Regions from separate parts of the Pseudomonas sp. DTU12.1 genome, predicted to be linked through region 2. Evidence: predicted binding sites of a transcription regulator. Region 2 holds the regulator's gene; each other region holds the start of a gene.
The links. The regulator FliA, encoded in region 2, starts transcription of late flagellar genes. The targets are predictions, from matches to a motif close to CTAAAGTTTNNNNNNNNNNNGCCGNTAA.
Positions count from the first base shown of each region.

Region 1 (6,184 bases), 2.1 Mb from region 2:
TCATCGGCCACCACCGCAAAGCCACGCCCGGCTTCACCGGCGCGGGCCGCTTCGATGGCGGCGTTGAGGGCCAGCAGGTTGGTCTGCTCGGCAATCGAGCGGATCACCCCGAGCACGCTGACAATCGACGATACGTCCTGTTGCAGGCTGTCCAGGGACACGCCGCTGCTGCGGATGTCATTCACCAGTGCATGAATCTGCGCGATGCTGCCATCCACCACGCGTTTGGCGGCCTGGCCTTCGGCGTCGGTCTGCTGCGCCGCCACCGCGGCGCCCTGGGCACTGCGGGCCACTTCATGGGCGGCAGACGACATTTCGTTGATCGCCGTGGCCACCTGGTCAGTCTCCTGGCGCTGGCGCTCCATGGCCTGTTCCGAACGGTGGGCCTGCTCGGATACCTGGCTGACCAGGCCGGTCAGTTGCGAAGTCATGTCGGTGATCTGGCGCACCAAGCCATGGATCTTGTCGACAAACCGGTTGAACGAACCCGCCAGTTCACCCAACTCGTCCTGGCTGGTGATTGCCAGGCGGCGGGTCAAATCACCCTCGCCGGCAGCGATGTCGTCGAGGTTGGCCTTCATCAGGTGCAAGGGGCGCAGGATGGTATTGGCCAGCACCATGCCCACTGCCGCAATCAGCAACAGCAGGACCACAGCGATACCGACGATGCTCAACAACACCCCTTCCATACGTTCGTTGACCTTGGCTTCCACCTCACTGACCAGCGCATCGATACCGTCGAGGTTGACCGACGTACCGATCACCATGTCCCACTTGGGCAAGTATTCGGTGTAGCCAAGCTTGGGCACCAGTTCGGTTTGCCCCGGCTGGGTCGAGCTGTATTGCAGGTAGTGGGTGCCGTCCTTGCCGACCTTCACCAGGTCGCGGTTGACGTAGACGCCGTTGGGGTCACGGTTGTCCTTGAAGCTTTTGCCCACGCCATCGGGGCTATTGCCCTTGAACAGGCGGATGGTCTCGGAGTCGTAGCCAAAGAAATATCCGTCCTTGCCGTAGGTGGTGTTGGACAACAGCTTGACCACCTGCGCCCGCGCCTGCGTATCGCCAGGAGCGGCGGCGTCGTACAGCGGCTTGATGGTGGTCATCGCCACTTCCACGTAACTCTGCAGGGTGGCCTTGGCATTGTTGAGCAGCCGCTCGCGGGTTTCAGCCACCTCGCTGCGCGCCTGTTCCTTGAGGATCCATACCGTGGTCAGGCTGATGACCACGGCAAACAACAACACCGGCAGTACGGCGAGGGACAGGACTTTGGCCTTCAGACTCAGACGCATGGATCTTCTCTCTTATAGGGCAGCGTTAACAGGTTAACGGCCCTGAGAGAAAAAACTGTAGGAGCGAGCTTGCTCGCGAAAATCGTCGGCAATAACACCGGCATCCTGGATGGACGCGGTGCCCTTGAATCCTTCGCGAGCAAGCTCGCTCCTACAGGAGAGGTCAGAGGGTCATCGCGGCAAACCAGCCGAACACCAGCAGCGGCAGGTTGTAGTGCAGGAAGGTCGGGACCACGGTGTCCCAGATATGGTGGTGCTGGCCGTCGATGTTCAAACCCGAGGTCGGTCCCAGGGTGGAGTCCGACGCTGGCGAACCGGCATCGCCCAGGGCGCCAGCGGTGCCGACGATGCAGACAATGGCCAGGGGGCTGAAGCCCAGTTGCACACACAGCGGCACGAAAATCGCCGCCAGGATCGGTACCGTGGAAAACGACGAGCCGATCCCCATGGTCACCAGCAACCCCACCAGCAACATCAACAGCGCGCCCACGCCACGGCTATGGCCGATAAACGCCGCAGAGGCCTGCACCAGCGTCTGCACCTGGCCGGTGGCCTTGAGCACTTCGGCAAACCCGGAGGACGCGATCATGATGAAGCCGATCATCGCCATCATCTTCATGCCTTCGGTGAACAGGTCATCGGTGTCGCGCCAGCGCACGATGCCCGACACCGAGAAGATCAGGAAACCCGCCAGGGCACCAATGATCATTGAGTCCAGCCACAGTTGGATGATAAACGCCGAGGCAATGGCCAGCCCGGCTACCAGCAGGGTCAGCGGGTTGTATTGCACCGCCACTTGCTCGACCCGCTCGATTTTCTCCAGGTCGTAGACGCGCTTCTTGCGGTAGCTGATAAACACCGCCACCAACAGGCCGAACACCATGCCCAGCGCCGGGATGCCCATGGCGTGGGTCACATTGACCTGGCTGATATCCACCCCACTCTTGGCGACGTTGGCCAGCAGGATCTGGTTGAGGAAGATGTTGCCGAAGCCCACCGGCAGGAACATGTACGGGGTGATCAGGCCAAAGGTCATGACACAGGCGATCAGGCGCCGGTCAATCTGCAACTTGGTCAGCACATACAGAAGAGGCGGCACCAGCAGCGGGATAAAGGCGATATGGATCGGCAGGATGTTCTGCGAGGCAATCGCCACCGCACCCAGCAGGCAGATCAGCAGCCATTTGACATGACTGCCGCCCGTCGCTTCCTGGCGATCCACCAGCAGCAGCGCCTTGTCCGCCAGGGCGTGGGCCAGGCCGGACTTGGCGATCGCCACGGCGAAAGCACCGAGCAATGCGTAAGACAGCGCCACCGTGGCGCCGCCGCCCAGGCCGCTGTTGAATGCGCTGAGCGTCGCGTCGATGCCAAGACCTCCGGTCAAGCCGCCGACCAGGGCGCCGACGATGATCGCGATGACCACATGCACGCGGGACAGGCTCAGCACGAGCATGGTGCCGACCGCGGCGATTACTGCGTTAATCATGGTTACCTCAGGACAGAAACATAAAAACAACACGCGCCGGCACCCTGGCCAAATGGCGACCACGGCACACGCAGAAAAGGAGTTTTATTAGAGGGCGCGCACTTTGCAGCAGCCGACACGCCATGTCAAAGCGCGACGTCGTAAACAGAATTCAATTGATCGTATGAATAAAGAAAAAAACCGGGCGGCCGATACAACGGATCATCTCTGTCGTAACGAAGGTTAAAAGATCTCCATGTCGCTCAGGCAGCTGTCCATTCAATGGAAAATCACCCTCCTCGCCGGCCTTTGTCTGTTGGGGATCGTGACCCTGCTAGTGGGTCTTTCGCTGTATCGCATGGATCAGAGCTCACATAGGGTCCAGACCTCCAGCACGCAGATGCTCAATGTCGCGGCCCAATCGCGCATCGAAGCCCAGGGGGAAGTCCAGGCGCTGGGCATCCGCCAACAGTTTATGGACGCTTACCAGTACGGCCATGGTTTTTCGCGCCAGGTGCTGTTTTTGCGGGAACAGGCCGAGAAGCGCTTCCTTGATGCCTTTGACTTGCGTGAAGACCTGACGCGCCAAGTCAAGGCCGCGCTGCAGGCCAATCCGGACCTGCTGGGCCTTTCCCTGGTGTTCGAAGCCAATGCCCTGGATGGCAAGGATGAGTTGTTTACCGGCCAGGACGAGCTGGGCAGTAACGAGAAGGGCCGCTTCGCCCTGTACTGGTCGCAGCCGACACCCGGCAAGCTGACCTCGATGGCACTGCCGGAAAGCGACATGTCCGACACCAGCGTCGGCCCCAGCGGCGAAAAGGCCAACACCTGGTTCACCTGCCCGCGCACTACCCTCAAACCGTGCGTGATCGAACCGTACTTTTATGTGATCGACGGGCAAAACGTGTTGCTCACCAGCATCGTGTTCCCCCTCACGGTCAATGGCAAAGTCATCGCCTCGCTGTCGGTGGACATCAACCTCAACAGCCTGCAGGCGGTCAGCCAGAATGCCAGCCGCAAGCTGTATGACGGCCAGACCAAGGTCAGCATCATCAGCCCGGTAGGTTTGCTCGCCGGCTACAGCCCGGATGCAAGCAAGCTCAGCCAGCGCCTGGACAGCGTCGACACCACCAGCGGCGCACAACTGATCAGTGCCATGGCCAACAGTACCCAAACCTACAGCCTGCGCACCGGCCAGCAACTCAAGGTGCTGGCGCCGTTCCAGCCAATTCCCGATGGCAAGTCCTGGGGCGTGTTACTGGACGTGCCGGAACAAGTCCTGATCGGCCCCGCCCAAGCCCTCAAGGCCGAACTGGATGCCGACAACACCAAAGGCACCTTGCTGGAACTGGGCCTGGGCTTGCTCGCCGCGATTGTCGGTTTGCTGTTGGTGTGGCTGATGGCCCGTAGCGTCACCCGGCCAATCCTCGGCGTGGCCCGTATGCTGGAGGATATCGCCAGCGGCGAAGGCGACCTGACCAGGCGCCTGGCCTACGACAAGCGCGACGAACTCGGTGAACTGGCCAGTTGGTTCAACCGTTTCCTCGACAAGCTGCAACCGATCATTGCCGAGGTCAAACGCTCGGTGCAGGACGCGCGCAGCACCGCCGACCAATCGGCGGCGATTGCCAGCCAGACCAGTGCCGGCATGGACCAGCAATACCGCCAGGTCGACCAGGTGGCCACCGCCTCCCACGAAATGAGCGCCACCGCCCAGGACGTCGCACGCAGCGCTGCCCAGGCCGCACACGCCGCCCGCGATGCCGATCAGGCCACCCGTGAAGGCCTGACCGTGATCGACCGCACCACCACCAGCATCGGCCACCTTGCCGCCGATATGAGTACGGCGATGGCCCAGGTCGAAGGCCTGGCGGCCAATAGCGAGCAGATCGGCTCTGTGCTGGAAGTGATCCGCGCGATTGCCGAACAGACCAACCTGCTGGCCCTCAACGCCGCCATCGAAGCTGCCCGCGCCGGTGAGGCCGGGCGTGGTTTTGCGGTGGTCGCCGATGAAGTGCGCAACCTCGCGCGGCGCACCCAGGAGTCGGTGGAAGAAACCCGCCAGGTGATCGAACAGTTGCAAAACGGCACCCAGGATGTGGTGAGCTCCATGAGTAACAGCCATCGCCAGGCCCAAGGCAGTGTGGAACAGGTCGGCCAGGCAGTGACGGCATTGCGCCAGATCGGCGATGCGGTGACGGTGATCAGCGACATGAACCTGCAAATCGCCAGCGCTGCCGAACAACAAAGCGCGGTGGCCGAGGAGATCAACAGCAATGTGGCGACGATTCGCGACGTGACCGAGTCGCTGTCGGGTCAGGCCAATGAGTCGGCCCGGGTCAGCCAGACACTCAATAGCCTGGCCAATCAGCAACAAGGCTTGATGGATCAGTTCCGGGTTTGATGGCAATTTGAAATGCACTGGGTTGGGCGCCGTACGTCGCGAGCTCACAACTCCAGAGCTCCAACGCCGGCTGGCTCGCCTGTGGCGGGCCAAGCCAGGTACTCATCCACTGGCAGTGTTGGTTGAAACACAGTTGATAATCCCCGGCCTCAGGGGTTCGCCCCAAGCGCAGGGGTTGCAACGGGGGCAACTGACGCTGGTAATGCCAGCTGCCCTCGCGCAGTTGGGCGCCGTCCGGAATCTCCATACCGGCCCCCGAGCCCTTGACCCGTGCCTCCCCCAGCACCAACCCCGCAGGCGTTACGCGGTAATCCTCTTCCCAGCGCACTTTCTCGATCGTATGCGTCCAGGCCAGGGTGAAGGCCGGCGTGGGAACCTGCGCCCACACCGTCCCCGCCAAGCCCAGGCACAAACCGATCACACCGCGGCCACCTGGGCGCGATGGGCACGCCAGCAGTGCTGCGCAATCAACAGCGCTGCCAGGACGAAGCCGATTTCATCGCTTAACGGCGTTGCCAGAATCAAACTGGCACCGGCGGCAAAGCCCACCACCCGCTCCCACCCACTGAGCCTGGTCAGCAGGTAGCCAGTGAACACCGCGCCCCAGATACCGATGGCCAGCAGCGCCTTGGCCACCACATACAGGGTCGCCAGCAGGCTGTCGCCCTGCAGCATCAATGCCGGCTCGTACACCGCCATGAACGGCACGACAAACCCGGCCACGGCGATGCGGATCGCCCACAGACTGATTTTCAGGCCGCTTGCCCGGGCAATCGGCGCCGCCGCGAAACAGGCCAGCGCTACCGGCGGCGTGAGGTCGGCCATGATGCCGAAATAGAACACGAACATATGCGACACAATCAGCGGCACGCCCAGGTCCAACAGGGCCGGTGCGGCAATCGAGCTGGTGATGATGTAGTTGGGAATGGTCGGTATGCCCATGCCCAGCACCAGGCAGGTAAGCATGGTGAGTACCAGCGAAAGGAACAGATTGTCCTGGCCGATAGCGAGGATGTAGCCGGCAAA
Region 1 covers NZ_CP045254.1:3,973,203-3,979,386, forward strand. The annotation lists gene GDV60_RS27125 (methyl-accepting chemotaxis protein) at 1-431, opposite strand, end outside; partial or broken gene GDV60_RS27130 (cache domain-containing protein) at 468-1,289, opposite strand; gene GDV60_RS17370 (Na+/H+ antiporter family protein) at 1,453-2,772, opposite strand; gene GDV60_RS17375 (methyl-accepting chemotaxis protein) at 3,011-5,158, shown strand; partial or broken gene GDV60_RS17380 (DUF1850 domain-containing protein) at 5,193-5,579, opposite strand; gene GDV60_RS17385 (TRAP transporter permease) at 5,576-6,184, opposite strand, start outside.
Region 1: GDV60_RS17375 (methyl-accepting chemotaxis protein) is a predicted target of FliA. The motif match lies at 2,943-2,970, and genes of this name have one in related genera.

Region 2 (6,184 bases):
CTGCTGGAAGTGCAGTTGGGCTCGCTGGCCTGGAACCAGTTGCAAGGCAGCAAGCCGCAACAGGCCAACCTCTGGCGTCGCCTGCAACGCATCGGCTTGTCCGGCCCGTTGTCGCGTGACCTGCTGGAGCTGACCACCGGTATCGAAGAACCTCGCCAGGCCTGGCGCATGCTGCTGGCCCACTTGGCGCGGATGATCCAGACCCCGGAAATCGAACCCCTTGAAGAAGGTGGCGTGATTGCCATGGTCGGCCCTGCCGGCATGGGCAAGACCACCACCCTGGCCAAGCTGGCCGCCCGTTATGTACTTAAGTACGGCGCCCACAATATTGCCCTGGTGAGCATGGACAGCTACCGCATCGGTGCCCAGGAACAGCTCAAGACGCTGGGCCGCATCCTCAATGTGCCGGTGACCCATGTCGACCCGGGCCAATCCCTGGCCAACGCCCTCGACCCGCTGCTGCGCAAGCGCGTGGTGCTGATCGATACCGCCGGCCTGCAAGCCAGCGATCCGGCGTTGCGCATGCAACTGGAAAGCCTGGCCGGGCGTGGGATCAAGTCGAAAAATTACCTGGTACTTGCAACAACCAGCCAAAAACAGGTTCTGACTGCTGCGTACCACAGCTACAAGCGTTGCGGGCTGGCCGGTTGCATCCTGACTAAGCTGGATGAAACGGCAAGCCTGGGCGAAGTGTTGAGCCTTGCCATCAGCCATGAACTACCGGTCGCCTACCTGACCGACGGGCCGCGGATCCCGGATGACTTGCATCTGCCGCGCCGTCATCAGTTGGTCAGCCGTGCAGTCAGTGTGCAAATGCAGGACGAACCCAGTGAAGAGGCGATGGCGGATATGTTCGCCGACCTCTATCACAACCCAGCCAAGCGGGTCGGCTGAAGGCAACATGAAACACAGTGCAATGTACCTACATCGATGGTCTGCTACCGCGGCCACCCTATGTAGCCTGCGGCTAAGCAAGACAAGGTAAAGAAAGAACATGGGCAGCATGCATCCCGTACAGGTGATCGCGGTGACCGGCGGCAAAGGTGGCGTCGGGAAAACTAACGTGTCAGTGAATTTGTCCCTGGCCCTGGCAGAGCTTGGCCGCCGCGTCATGCTGCTGGATGCCGACCTGGGCCTGGCGAACGTTGACGTTCTGCTGGGACTGACGCCCAAACACACCCTGGCCGATGTCATCGAGGGCCGCTGTGAGCTGCGCGACGTGCTGTTGCAGGGGCCAGGGGGGATTCGTATCGTCCCGGCCGCCTCCGGCACCCAGAGCATGGTGCATCTGAGCCCGGCGCAGCATGCCGGCCTGATCCAGGCCTTCAGTGATATCGGCGACAACCTCGACGTGCTGGTGATCGACACCGCCGCCGGGATCGGCGAGTCGGTGGTCAGCTTCGTACGCGCCGCGCAGGAAGTGTTGCTGGTGGTCTGCGACGAACCCACCTCGATCACCGACGCCTACGCCCTGATCAAGCTGCTCAACCGCGACTACGGCATGAACCGCTTCCGCGTGCTGGCCAACATGGCCCAGAGCCCGCAAGAGGGGCGCAACCTGTTCGCCAAGTTGACCAAGGTCACAGATCGCTTCCTCGATGTCGCCTTACAATACGTCGGCGCAGTTCCCTATGACGAGTGTGTGCGCAAGGCTGTGCAAAAGCAGCGTGCAGTCTATGAAGCGTTCCCTCGTTCGAAATGCGCGTTGGCGTTCAAGGCAATTGCTCAGAAGGTCGATACCTGGCCACTGCCCGCCAATCCCCGGGGGCATCTGGAGTTTTTCGTCGAGCGATTGGTGCATCAGACGAGTGCAGGACCGGTGCTATGACAGCCAGCGGCTACAACCTTTACAAAAAATCAGCGCGTGACAGCCAGGGCGAATTGATCGAGCGCTATGCGCCTCTGGTCAAGCGCATTGCCTACCACCTGCTGGCACGCCTGCCCGCCAGTGTCCAGGTCGAAGACCTGATCCAGGCGGGGATGATCGGCCTGCTCGAAGTGTCGACCAAGTACGACGCGAGCAAGGGTGCGAGTTTCGAGACGTATGCGGGTATCCGCATCCGTGGCGCGATGCTCGATGAAGTGCGTAAAGGTGATTGGGCGCCGCGTTCGGTCCACCGCAATACCCGGATGGTGAGTGACGCAATTCGCTCAATTGAAGCAAAAACCGGTCGCGACGCTAAAGATCACGAAGTTGCGGCCGAACTCCAATTGAGTCTCGACGATTACTACGGGATTTTGAACGATACCTTGGGCAGCCGCCTGTTCAGTTTCGACGACCTGCTACAGGACGGCGAACATGAAGGGCTGCACGAGGACGGCGCGAGCGCTCACCAGGAGCCTTCACGCGACCTGGAAGATGAACGCTTCCAGGGCGCCCTGGCAGAGGCGATTGCCAACCTGCCGGAGCGTGAGCGGCTGGTGTTGGCGCTGTACTACGACGAAGAGCTGAACCTCAAGGAAATCGGTGAGGTCCTGGGGGTCAGCGAATCGCGGGTCAGCCAGCTACATAGCCAATGCGCGGCCCGCTTGCGGGGGCGTTTGGGAGAGTGGCGAGCGCGCTGACAGGCAGTGTGGGGACACTGTGAGCGATAACCGCCAGGGCGCAAGCCGGGCGGGAGCGGCTCGTGGTGCGCCCCGGCAGTCCTTTTTGTGTAATGCCTGTTGAATGATATGGCGCGCCCAGGTGCTGGACGCGTTTAAGACTGCTTGGAGGTCGAATTGGACAAGAACATGAAAATCCTCATCGTTGATGACTTCTCAACGATGCGGCGGATCATAAAAAACCTGTTGCGTGACCTTGGGTTCACTAACACGGTCGAGGCGGATGACGGTATTACGGCGATTCCGATCCTCAACAGCGGGAGCATCGACTTTCTGGTAACCGACTGGAACATGCCTGGCATGACCGGTATCGATCTGCTGCGCCATGTGCGCGCCGATGAAAAACTGCGCAATCTTCCGGTGTTGATGGTGACCGCCGAAGCCAAGCGTGAACAGATCATTGAAGCCGCCCAGGCTGGGGTCAACGGCTACGTGGTCAAGCCATTCACTGCATTGGCGTTGAAAGAGAAGATCGAAAAGATCTTTGAACGCATCCACGGTTGATGTCGCCACGGGGGAGCTATGGAGCATAAAGAAACATCGCAGGGGGACTTTGAGTCGACCTTGAAAAAACACGCTCACCAGTTGGTCGACAGCCTTGAAAAAGGCCAGTTCGGCGACGCGGTGCAGTTGATCCATGAGCTCAACCAGACCCGCGACCGCGGCCTGTACCAGGAAGTGGGCAAGCTCACCCGTGAGTTGCACAGTGCGATCGTCAATTTCCAGATCGACCCGCACATGCCCCAGGCCGAGGAAATCTCGCAGATCACCGATGCCACCGAACGCCTGTCCTATGTGGTCAGGCTGACTGAGGCGGCAGCCAATCGCACCATGGACCTGGTGGAAAACGCCACGCCTCTGGTGAACGGCATGGCCAATGAGGCCAAGGCGTTGAGCGCTGACTGGGGGCGCTTCATGCGTCGCGAAGTAGGCGCAGAAGAATTTCGTGACCTGGCGCGTCGGGTCGAAGGTTTTCTGTCACGCAGCGAGCAGGAAAACCGTACGGTTTCCAGCAACCTCAATGACATTCTGCTGGCCCAGGATTACCAGGACCTCACCGGTCAGGTGATCAAGCGCGTGACCCTGCTGGTCACTGAAGTGGAAAGCAACTTGCTCAAGCTGGTGCTGATGGCTGGCCAGGTCGACCGTTTTGCCGGCATCGAACATGACCGCGAAGCGATCCTCTCGGAAAAAGATCCACAAAAACACCTCGCCAAGGGTGAAGGTCCGCAGATTCATGCCGATAAACGTGAAGACGTTATGTCAGGTCAAGATGACGTAGACGATTTGCTGTCCAGTTTAGGCTTTTAGGTCCTGATAACGGCAAATGACGGTCGCGCCGCGCCCCGCAAGGCGCAAGACTAGGCATGAGGAGAGAAGTTTGGTTTTTCCAAATGAACGACGAATAACGACGGATTGCGCCTTGCGGGGCGCGGCCCTCCGGGTTGGAGCTGTGAGCGCGCCATGCTGCGTTGCGGAACTTGACAAGGAAACAACCCTTGCCTGCGTTCCGCGCCTTGCCTGGCCCGCTCACAGCTCCAACGCGATCCGCCATTTGCCGTTATCAGGACCTAAAGGAGCACGTATATGAGCTTCGGCGCCGATGAAGAAATCCTTCAGGATTTCCTTGTAGAGGCCGGCGAAATTCTAGAGCAGTTGTCCGAGCAACTGGTCGAGCTGGAAAGCCGACCGGATGATGCGAACCTGCTCAATGCAATTTTTCGCGGTTTTCACACTGTAAAAGGGGGCGCCGGCTTCCTCCAGCTCCATGAGCTGGTGGAGTGCTGCCACATCGCCGAAAACGTGTTCGACATCCTGCGCAAGGGTGAGCGGCACGTTGATTCGGAATTGATGGACGTGATCCTCGAAGCCCTGGACGCGGTCAACGGCATGTTCAATGAAGTGCGTGAACGCGCACCGATTACTGCCGCCACCCCGGAACTGCTGGCCGCCCTGGCGCGCCTGGCAGAACCTGCCGCCCTGGCCGCCGCCCCGGTGGTTGAAGCGGCGCCTGAACCGGTTGCCGAACCCGACGTTACCGACAGCGAATTCGAACAACTGCTGGACTCCCTCAATGCCGTCAAGGCCGAGGCCGAAGCACCGGCAGCGGCTGCGCCGGCCATGGTGCCGACCAGCGAAGACATCACCGACGCCGAGTTCGAGTCCTTGCTCGACCAGTTGCACGGCAAGGGCCAGTTCGCGCCGGACGCCGTGGCGGCCACACCGCCGCCTGTAGAGGCTGCTGCGCCAGCGGCCAGCACCGATATCACCGACGACGAATTTGAAGCGCTGCTCGATCAGTTGCATGGCAAGGGCTCGTTTGCTGCCGATGCCTTGCCCGCAGTCGCTGCGGCGGCTGCACCTGCTGCGGCGGCGCCTGCTGCCGCACCGGCGGCGGATGGCCTGATCACCGACCACGAATTCGAATCCCTGCTGGACGAATTGCACGGCAAGGGCAAGTTCTCTGAAGTGGCGCCTGCCGCCGCAGCCACCGCGACCGCTACAGCAGCGGTGGCCAAACCGGCACCCGCTGCCGCCAAGGCCGCTGCACCGACTCCAGCACGTGCCGCCGCCCCGGCGCCAGCCCGCGCGCCGGCCGCTGCCGAAAAAGCCCCGGCCAGTGAAGCCGAAACCACCGTGCGGGTAGATACCGCGCGCCTGGACGACATCATGAACATGGTCGGCGAACTGGTGCTGGTGCGTAACCGCCTGGTGCGCCTGGGCTTGAACAGTGGCGACGAAGCCATGCAAAAGGCCGTGTCGAACCTCGACGTGGTCACTGCCGACCTGCAGACCGCGGTGATGAAGACGCGCATGCAGCCGATCAAGAAGGTCTTCGGGCGCTTCCCGCGCCTGGTCCGTGACTTGGCCCGGCAGTTGAAAAAAGAGATCGCCCTGGAACTGGTGGGCGAAGAAACCGACCTCGACAAAAACCTGGTCGAGGCCCTGGCCGACCCGCTGGTCCACTTGGTGCGCAACGCGGTTGACCACGGTGTGGAAACCCCGGAAGAGCGCGAAGCCAGCGGCAAGCCGCGCCTGGGCAAAGTGATTCTGGCGGCCGAACAGGAAGGCGACCATATCCTGCTGTCGATCACCGATGACGGCAAAGGCATGGACTCCAATATCCTGCGCGGCATCGCGGTCAAGCGCGGCGTCATGGACAAGGACGCGGCCGACCGCCTGACCGATACCGAGTGCTACAACCTGATTTTTGCTCCGGGCTTCTCGACCAAGACCGAGATTTCCGACGTGTCCGGCCGTGGCGTGGGCATGGACGTGGTGAAGACCAAGATCAGCCAGCTCAACGGCTCGATCAATATTTACTCGACCAAGGGCCAGGGCTCGAAGATCGTCATCAAGGTGCCGTTGACCCTGGCGATCATGCCGACCCTGATGGTGATGCTGGGCAACCAGGCGTTCGCTTTCCCGCTGGTCAACGTCAACGAGATCTTCCACCTCGACCTGTCGCGCACCAATGTGGTCGACGGCCAGGAAGTGGTGATCGTGCGGGACAAGGCCCTGCCTTTGTTCTACCTCAAGCGTTGGCTGGTGGCATCCGCCGCTCATGAAGAGCAGCGCG
Region 2 covers NZ_CP045254.1:1,917,033-1,923,216, forward strand. The annotation lists gene flhF (flagellar biosynthesis protein FlhF) at 1-894, shown strand, start outside; gene fleN (flagellar synthesis regulator FleN) at 995-1,828, shown strand; gene fliA (RNA polymerase sigma factor FliA) at 1,825-2,565, shown strand; gene GDV60_RS08515 (chemotaxis response regulator CheY) at 2,734-3,108, shown strand; gene GDV60_RS08520 (protein phosphatase CheZ) at 3,127-3,915, shown strand; gene GDV60_RS08525 (chemotaxis protein CheA) at 4,192-6,184, shown strand, end outside.

Region 3 (6,184 bases), 1.9 Mb from region 2:
CTTTGTAAACCCAATCAAAAATGTGGGAGCAGGCAAGCCAGCTCCCACATTGACCGATACATGCTTCAGTTCGGCTGTGGGGCCATGTCGATTTGCGGTTCCTGGGCAATCATTCGCTTCATCTTTCTTTCAAACGCCCACGTCAGGGTAATCGCCGCACAGGCCAGGCCCAGCGCCAGTCCCCACCACACCCCGGTCGGGCCCCAATCCAGGGTAAACGCCATCAACCAGGCCGCTGGCGCGCCAATCAACCAGTAGCAGCCCAGGCCGACGAGGAAAGTGGTCTTGGCATCCTTGAGCCCGCGAATACAACCCATGGCAATGGTTTGCACGCCGTCGAACAACTCGAACCACGCCGCCACCGCCAACAGGCTGACCGCCAGGCTGATCACCTGGGCGAAGGCCGGGTCGTCATGGTCGAGGAACAGGCCGATCAGCGGGTCTGAAAACAACCAGAACACCATGGCAAACCCCAGCATCACCGTTGCGCCGAAGGCGATCCCGACCCGCCCGGCCAGCCTCGCGCCCAGCAGGTGCCCGCCGCCGTAATGCAAACCGATGCGCATGGTGACCGCATAAGACATGCCCGCCGGCACCATGAACGCCACCGAGACGATTTGCAGGGCAATCTGATGCGCTGCCAACTGCGTACTGCCCATGGTGCCCATGCACAGCGCCGCGAAGGCGAACAAGCCGACTTCCACTGCATAGGTGCCGCCAATCGGCAGGCCCAGGCGCCACAGCTCGCGCAGGTAGTGCAGGTTGGGCCGCAACAGGCCCTTGCCCAATGGGTAGGCCGCGTAGGCGCGGTTGTATTTGATGTACCACAGCAGCGCCAGGGCCATGCAGTTGGCGACAATCGCGGTGACCAGGCCAATGCCCATCAGGCCCAGCTTGGGCAGGCCGAACATGCCTTCGATCAACGCATGGTTGAGCAGGTAGTTGATCACCGTGCCGCACAGGCTGATCACCATCACCGGCGTGGCTTTGCCGATGGCGCTGGTGAAGCCGCGCAGGGCCATGAACGTCAGGTAGCCGGGCAGGGCGAACGGCAGGATCATCAGGAACTGGCCGGCCGACTGCACGTTGGTTTCGGTCTGGCCGAACATCAGCAGTACGGGCTTGAGGTTCCACAGCAGCAGGCCCGCCACCAGGGCCATCAGCCAGGCCAGCCAGAGTCCCGCCTGGGTCAGGCGGGTGGCGCCTTCGATATCACCGGCGCCCTGGCGGATAGCGACCAGGGTGCCCACGGCGGCTATCACGCCGATGCAAAAGATCGACACAAACGAGTAGCTCGCCGCCCCCAGCCCGCCGCCGGCCAGGGCTTCGGGGCTCAGGCGGGCCATCATCAAGGTGTCGGTGAGCACCATCAGCATGTGCGCCAACTGTGAGGCAATCAACGGCCCTGACAGCCGCAGAATGGCCCAGAGTTCGGTACGCGCCGGATGCTGCATGATCATCACGCTCAATAATTCAGGAAGGGGTGGAAGGGTTGATTCTCGGCGCTCTCAGCGCTTTGCACAAAGGGATAAATGCGATCAGTCGCATGATTAAAACTCATGCCTGGACGATTCTGGTAGGGTTTGCGGATCAAGCCGTCGGAGTTTTCTTCATGTCTCGTCGCCTTCCTCCGCTGTATGCCCTGCGCGCGTTTGAAGCGGCGTCCCGGCACAACTCGTTCACCCGGGCCGCCGAGGAGCTGTCGATCACCCAAAGCGCGGTCAGCCGGCATATCCGCACCCTGGAGGAGCACTTCGCCTGCCGTCTGTTCCAGCGCAGCGGGCGCACCTTGCAGCTCACCGAGTCGGCGCGCCTGCTGTTGCCCGGCGTGCGCGAGGGTTTTGCCGCCCTGGAACGCGCTTGCCATACCTTGAATGCCGAGGACGACATCTTGCGCATGAAGGCCCCGTCGACCCTGACCATGCGTTGGTTGCTGGCGCGGTTGAGTCGGTTCCGGCATCTTCAGCCGGGCAATGAGGTGCAGTTGACCAGCGCGTGGATGAGCATCGATGAGGTGGACTTCAACCAGGAGCCGTTCGACTGCGCGGTCCTGCTGAGCGATGGGCATTTTCCTGCGGACTGGGAAGCCAGTTACCTGTTTCCTGAATTGCTGATCCCGGTGGGCGCTCCGAACTTGCTCAACGATGGCCCCTGGGATGTGGAACGCCTGGCCGGCGCCGAGCTGCTGCACCCCACGCCGGACCGGCGTGATTGGCGCCGCTGGTTGCAACGCACGGGGCTGGCCTCTCGCGTCGCCATCAAGGGCGGGCAGGTGTTCGATACCCTGGAGCTGGGCATGATTGCTGCCGCCCGGGGCTACGGCGTGTCCATGGGCGACTTGCTGATGGTCGCCGAGGATGTGGCCCAGGGCCGTTTGAGCCTGCCTTGGCCTACTGCGGTGGCCAGCGGCGAGAGCTACTACCTGGTCTGGCCCAAGACCCGCCCCGGCGGTGAGCGCCTGCGCAGGTTGTCGGACTTTCTGCAAAGTGAAGTGCGGGCCATGGCACTGCCGGCAGTGGAACAGCTCGACTGAATCGATGCAGCGCCCGCCAACAAGGCGTTGGAGTGATACCCCTGTGATTTGCTCAAGTATTGACCCCGGCCGCCGAAGTAGGTGTGTCGCAGCTGCCATTAGTTGCGGCTCAGCGTGCCCCCAATTCAAGAAATTCGCCGATTAGCGCTATGAGATCAGGAAGATCCGGGCCTCGGCCAGGAGCAGTCATGTCTCAACCCCGCGCCCGCATAGCTTCGCAGCTGGGCATCGCCTTGGCGGTCATATTGGCTGTCGTGATCAGCGGCAGCACCGTGTTTGCCCTGCGCTCCCTTGATTCGGCCAACCTGCAGACCCGTGAAGAACACCTGGCCAGCGAAGCGCGTTTGCTCGCCGACCAACTCAATACCTTCCACAGCACCTTGCGCGAGAGCACCCAGCGTTTGAGCGGGCTGTTTGAAAAGCGCTTTGGCGCGGGGCTGAGTGTGCATGCCGAGCAGACGGTGAATGTGGCCGGGGTAGCGACCCCGAGTCTTTACCTGGGCGATGCGGTGCTCAACAACAACTTCGACGAGGTCGATGAGTTCAAGCAGATGTCCGGCGGCGTGGCCACGGTGTTTGTGCGCAGCGGCGAAGACTTCATCCGCATCAGTACCTCCCTGACCAAACAGGATGGCAACCGCGCCATCGGCACCGTGCTCGACCGTCAGGGCGCGGCCTACCAGCGCGTGGCCGGCGGCCAGACCTACATCGGCCGTGCGGTGCTGTTTGACCGTTCCTACATGACTCAATACAGCCCGGTGCGTGACAGCAGTGGCAAGGTCATCGCCGTGCTGTTCATCGGTTTTGATTACACCGACGCCCAGAACGCCCAGTTTGAAAACCTCAAACGTTTTCGCATCGGCCAGACCGGCTCGCTCGCGCTGCTGGATGAACAGAAGCATTGGCTGGTGGCGCCGGCTGGGGTGCAGGCGCCGGACGAGGCCATTGCGGTGATGCTCGACCTGGCGAAGAAACCGGGCGCAGGCCGTTTCTGGAGCGACAAGCACGAAGATTTCTACAGCGTCTCGGTGCCGTTCGAAGGCGGCCCCTGGGCGGTGGTAGCGAGCATGCCCAAGGCTGAAATTCGCGCAGTGACTTGGGAAGTCGGCATCCGCTTGGTGATCGGCAGTGTGCTGGCGATGTTGCTGGCAGTAGGCGCCACGGTGTGGCTGTTGCGCAGTAAGCTGGCTCCATTGAGCGACCTGGTGCGCCAGGCCGAAGCCCTGGGCGCCGGTGATTTGAGTGCGCGGCTGAATGTGTCCAGCCATGACGAAATCGGTCAATTGGCGCGCAGTTTCAACCAGATGGGCGAAGCGCTGTCGACCATGGTCTCGCATATCCGTGAGGCGGCCAAGGAGGTCAACAGCCGCGCCCAGGCGCTGTCGGGCTTGTCAGGTGGGGCCTATGAAGGCATGGAGCAGCAGTCCGGCGAGATCACCAGCATGGCCGGTGCGGTGGAAGAGTTCAGTGCCACCTCGTTGAACATTGCCGACAACATGGGCAATACCGAACGCCTGGCCCAGGAAAATGCCCAGCAGACCCGCATTGGCCGCAACTCGATGCAAGAGGCGTCGGCGTCCCTGGAGCATATCGCCACGGCACTCAATAGCACGGCCACGGTAATCAACACCCTGGGCCAGCGCTCCCAGGAAATCGGTGGCATCGTCGGCGTGATCACCTCGATTGCCGACCAGACCAACCTGTTGGCCCTCAACGCGGCCATCGAGGCGGCACGGGCCGGGGAGCAGGGGCGTGGGTTTGCCGTGGTTGCCGATGAGGTGCGCAACCTGGCCTCACGCACCCGCCAGGCCACCGACGAGATCTCCGGGATGATCCAGAGCATCCAGCAGGAAACCGGCAATGCCATCAGCACCATGGAGCAGGGCAATGTGCTGATGCAGGAAGGCTTGTCGCGCAATGCCGACGTTGCCTCGGCCCTGGCGCGTATCGACGAGCAAAGCCGCTCGGCGGGGCAGCAATTCGCCGCGATCACCACCGCCACCCAGGAGCAAAGCAGCACGGCGACCTTGCTCAGCAGCAACCTGCAGAGCATCGCGCTGGCCAACAGTGAACAACGTGAAGTGGTCTCGAACCTGGCGATTACCGCCAGGGAGTTGGAGACGCTGGCGGCGGGGCTGCGGCATGAGGTTGATCGGTTTCGTTGATTGACTGTCAGGGCCTCATCGCGGGCAAGCCCGGCTCCCACAGTTGACCGTGTTCAATTGAAGAAACCGGTTCAGTGTGGGAGCCGGGCTTGCCCGCGATGACGGCTGACTCGGCTCTCAAGCCTCGGTTCGATCGCCGAGCCCCGGGTCCACCCGTTTGCCGATGTCCTTGAGCCGCGCCAGTTGATCGACCATCCCTGGCGCTTCGTCGAGGCTGCTGACGAAAGTCCACAGGTACGTCATCACCGCGTAGATATGCCCCGCCTTGACCGCCGGCGACAAGGCCAACTGGCTGATCGCCACGATGAACAGCAGCGCGGCCAGTGCGCCGAGCATCAGATAGGCCGCGGCCTCGCGGTCCGACAGCCAGATACGCAGGCGTGACAGCAGTTGGTAATGGCGTCGCAGGGTCTGGGCGCTGACCTTTTCCACCAGGCCAATTTCTTTCTCCAGGCGGTTATTCAAGCGTTTGTGCAATTGCTCGTTACGGCGGGCAAAGCGCGGCAGCAGGGTGATGCACAGCACCAGCGCGGCAAAGCAGGCCAGGCCGACCCAGGGTTCAATCACCAGGAGCATCACGGCTGCGCCAACGATGGATACCAGGGCCGTAGCAATCACCGGCACGTGTTTTTCGAAAAAATCGACAAAATCCCGTGCCAGCACTACCCGCGCGGCAGCCTTTGACGTGCTGTGGTTTTGCAGGCGCTGGTTGAGAATCACCGGCACGGCAAGGTCGGCGTAGATCCGGGTGAAGGTACGGGTATCCAGGGCCCGGCGTGCGGCACCGACTACCCAGAAAGCCATGACCACGGCTGCATAAATCAACGCGCTGCCGGCATCGCCGCGCAGGATCGAGTCCACGGCGAAACCCGCAAACAGCGGGTAGGCCAACAGCAAGGCGTTCTCCAGCGCGACCAACGACAACGTGCCAAACAGCTTCCAGGGGTAAGCCCTGGCGATTGCCTTGAGGGTTTGGCTGGCGGATTGCTGGCCGATTTTCTTGCTTTCTTCGATCAGGATATGCGGCGTTACGGATGGCATGGGTGCACCAAAGGAGTGATAGGCGCTACTATTGAGCGACTGCTCAAGTATCCTTGAGCGATCGCTCAAAAAGCAAGCGCCGCTTATCTGCCGGTGCCCGTAAGGAATTGCCCATGTCGCGTATCGACCGTAAAGACCAGATCATCACCGCTGCCCTGGAGCTGTTTCGCAGCAAGGGTTTTGCCGATGTCTCCACCCGCGATCTGGCGGAGCATGCCGGTTTGTCCCGCAGCCACGTGTATCACTACTTCAGCGACTGGAAAGAACTGCGCCGCGAAGCCTTCGTGCGGTTCGCCACCGACCAGTTGGACGAAGTGCGTGCCCCCCTGGCGCTGGCGCCGCCTCTCGAGGCGTTGCTGGGGTTCCTGCGTGACTGCCTGCCAAGCAGCGCCGATGCCGACTGGGCACTGTGGCTGGACGCCTGGGACGAGGCGCTGTATGACCC
Region 3 covers NZ_CP045254.1:5,935,505-5,941,688, reverse strand. The annotation lists gene GDV60_RS26515 (NorM family multidrug efflux MATE transporter) at 66-1,460, opposite strand; gene GDV60_RS26510 (LysR substrate-binding domain-containing protein) at 1,613-2,533, shown strand; gene GDV60_RS26505 (methyl-accepting chemotaxis protein) at 2,722-4,698, shown strand; gene GDV60_RS26500 (ABC transporter six-transmembrane domain-containing protein) at 4,816-5,739, opposite strand; gene GDV60_RS26495 (TetR/AcrR family transcriptional regulator) at 5,853-6,184, shown strand, end outside.
Region 3: GDV60_RS26505 (methyl-accepting chemotaxis protein) is a predicted target of FliA. The motif match lies at 2,585-2,612, and genes of this name have one in related genera.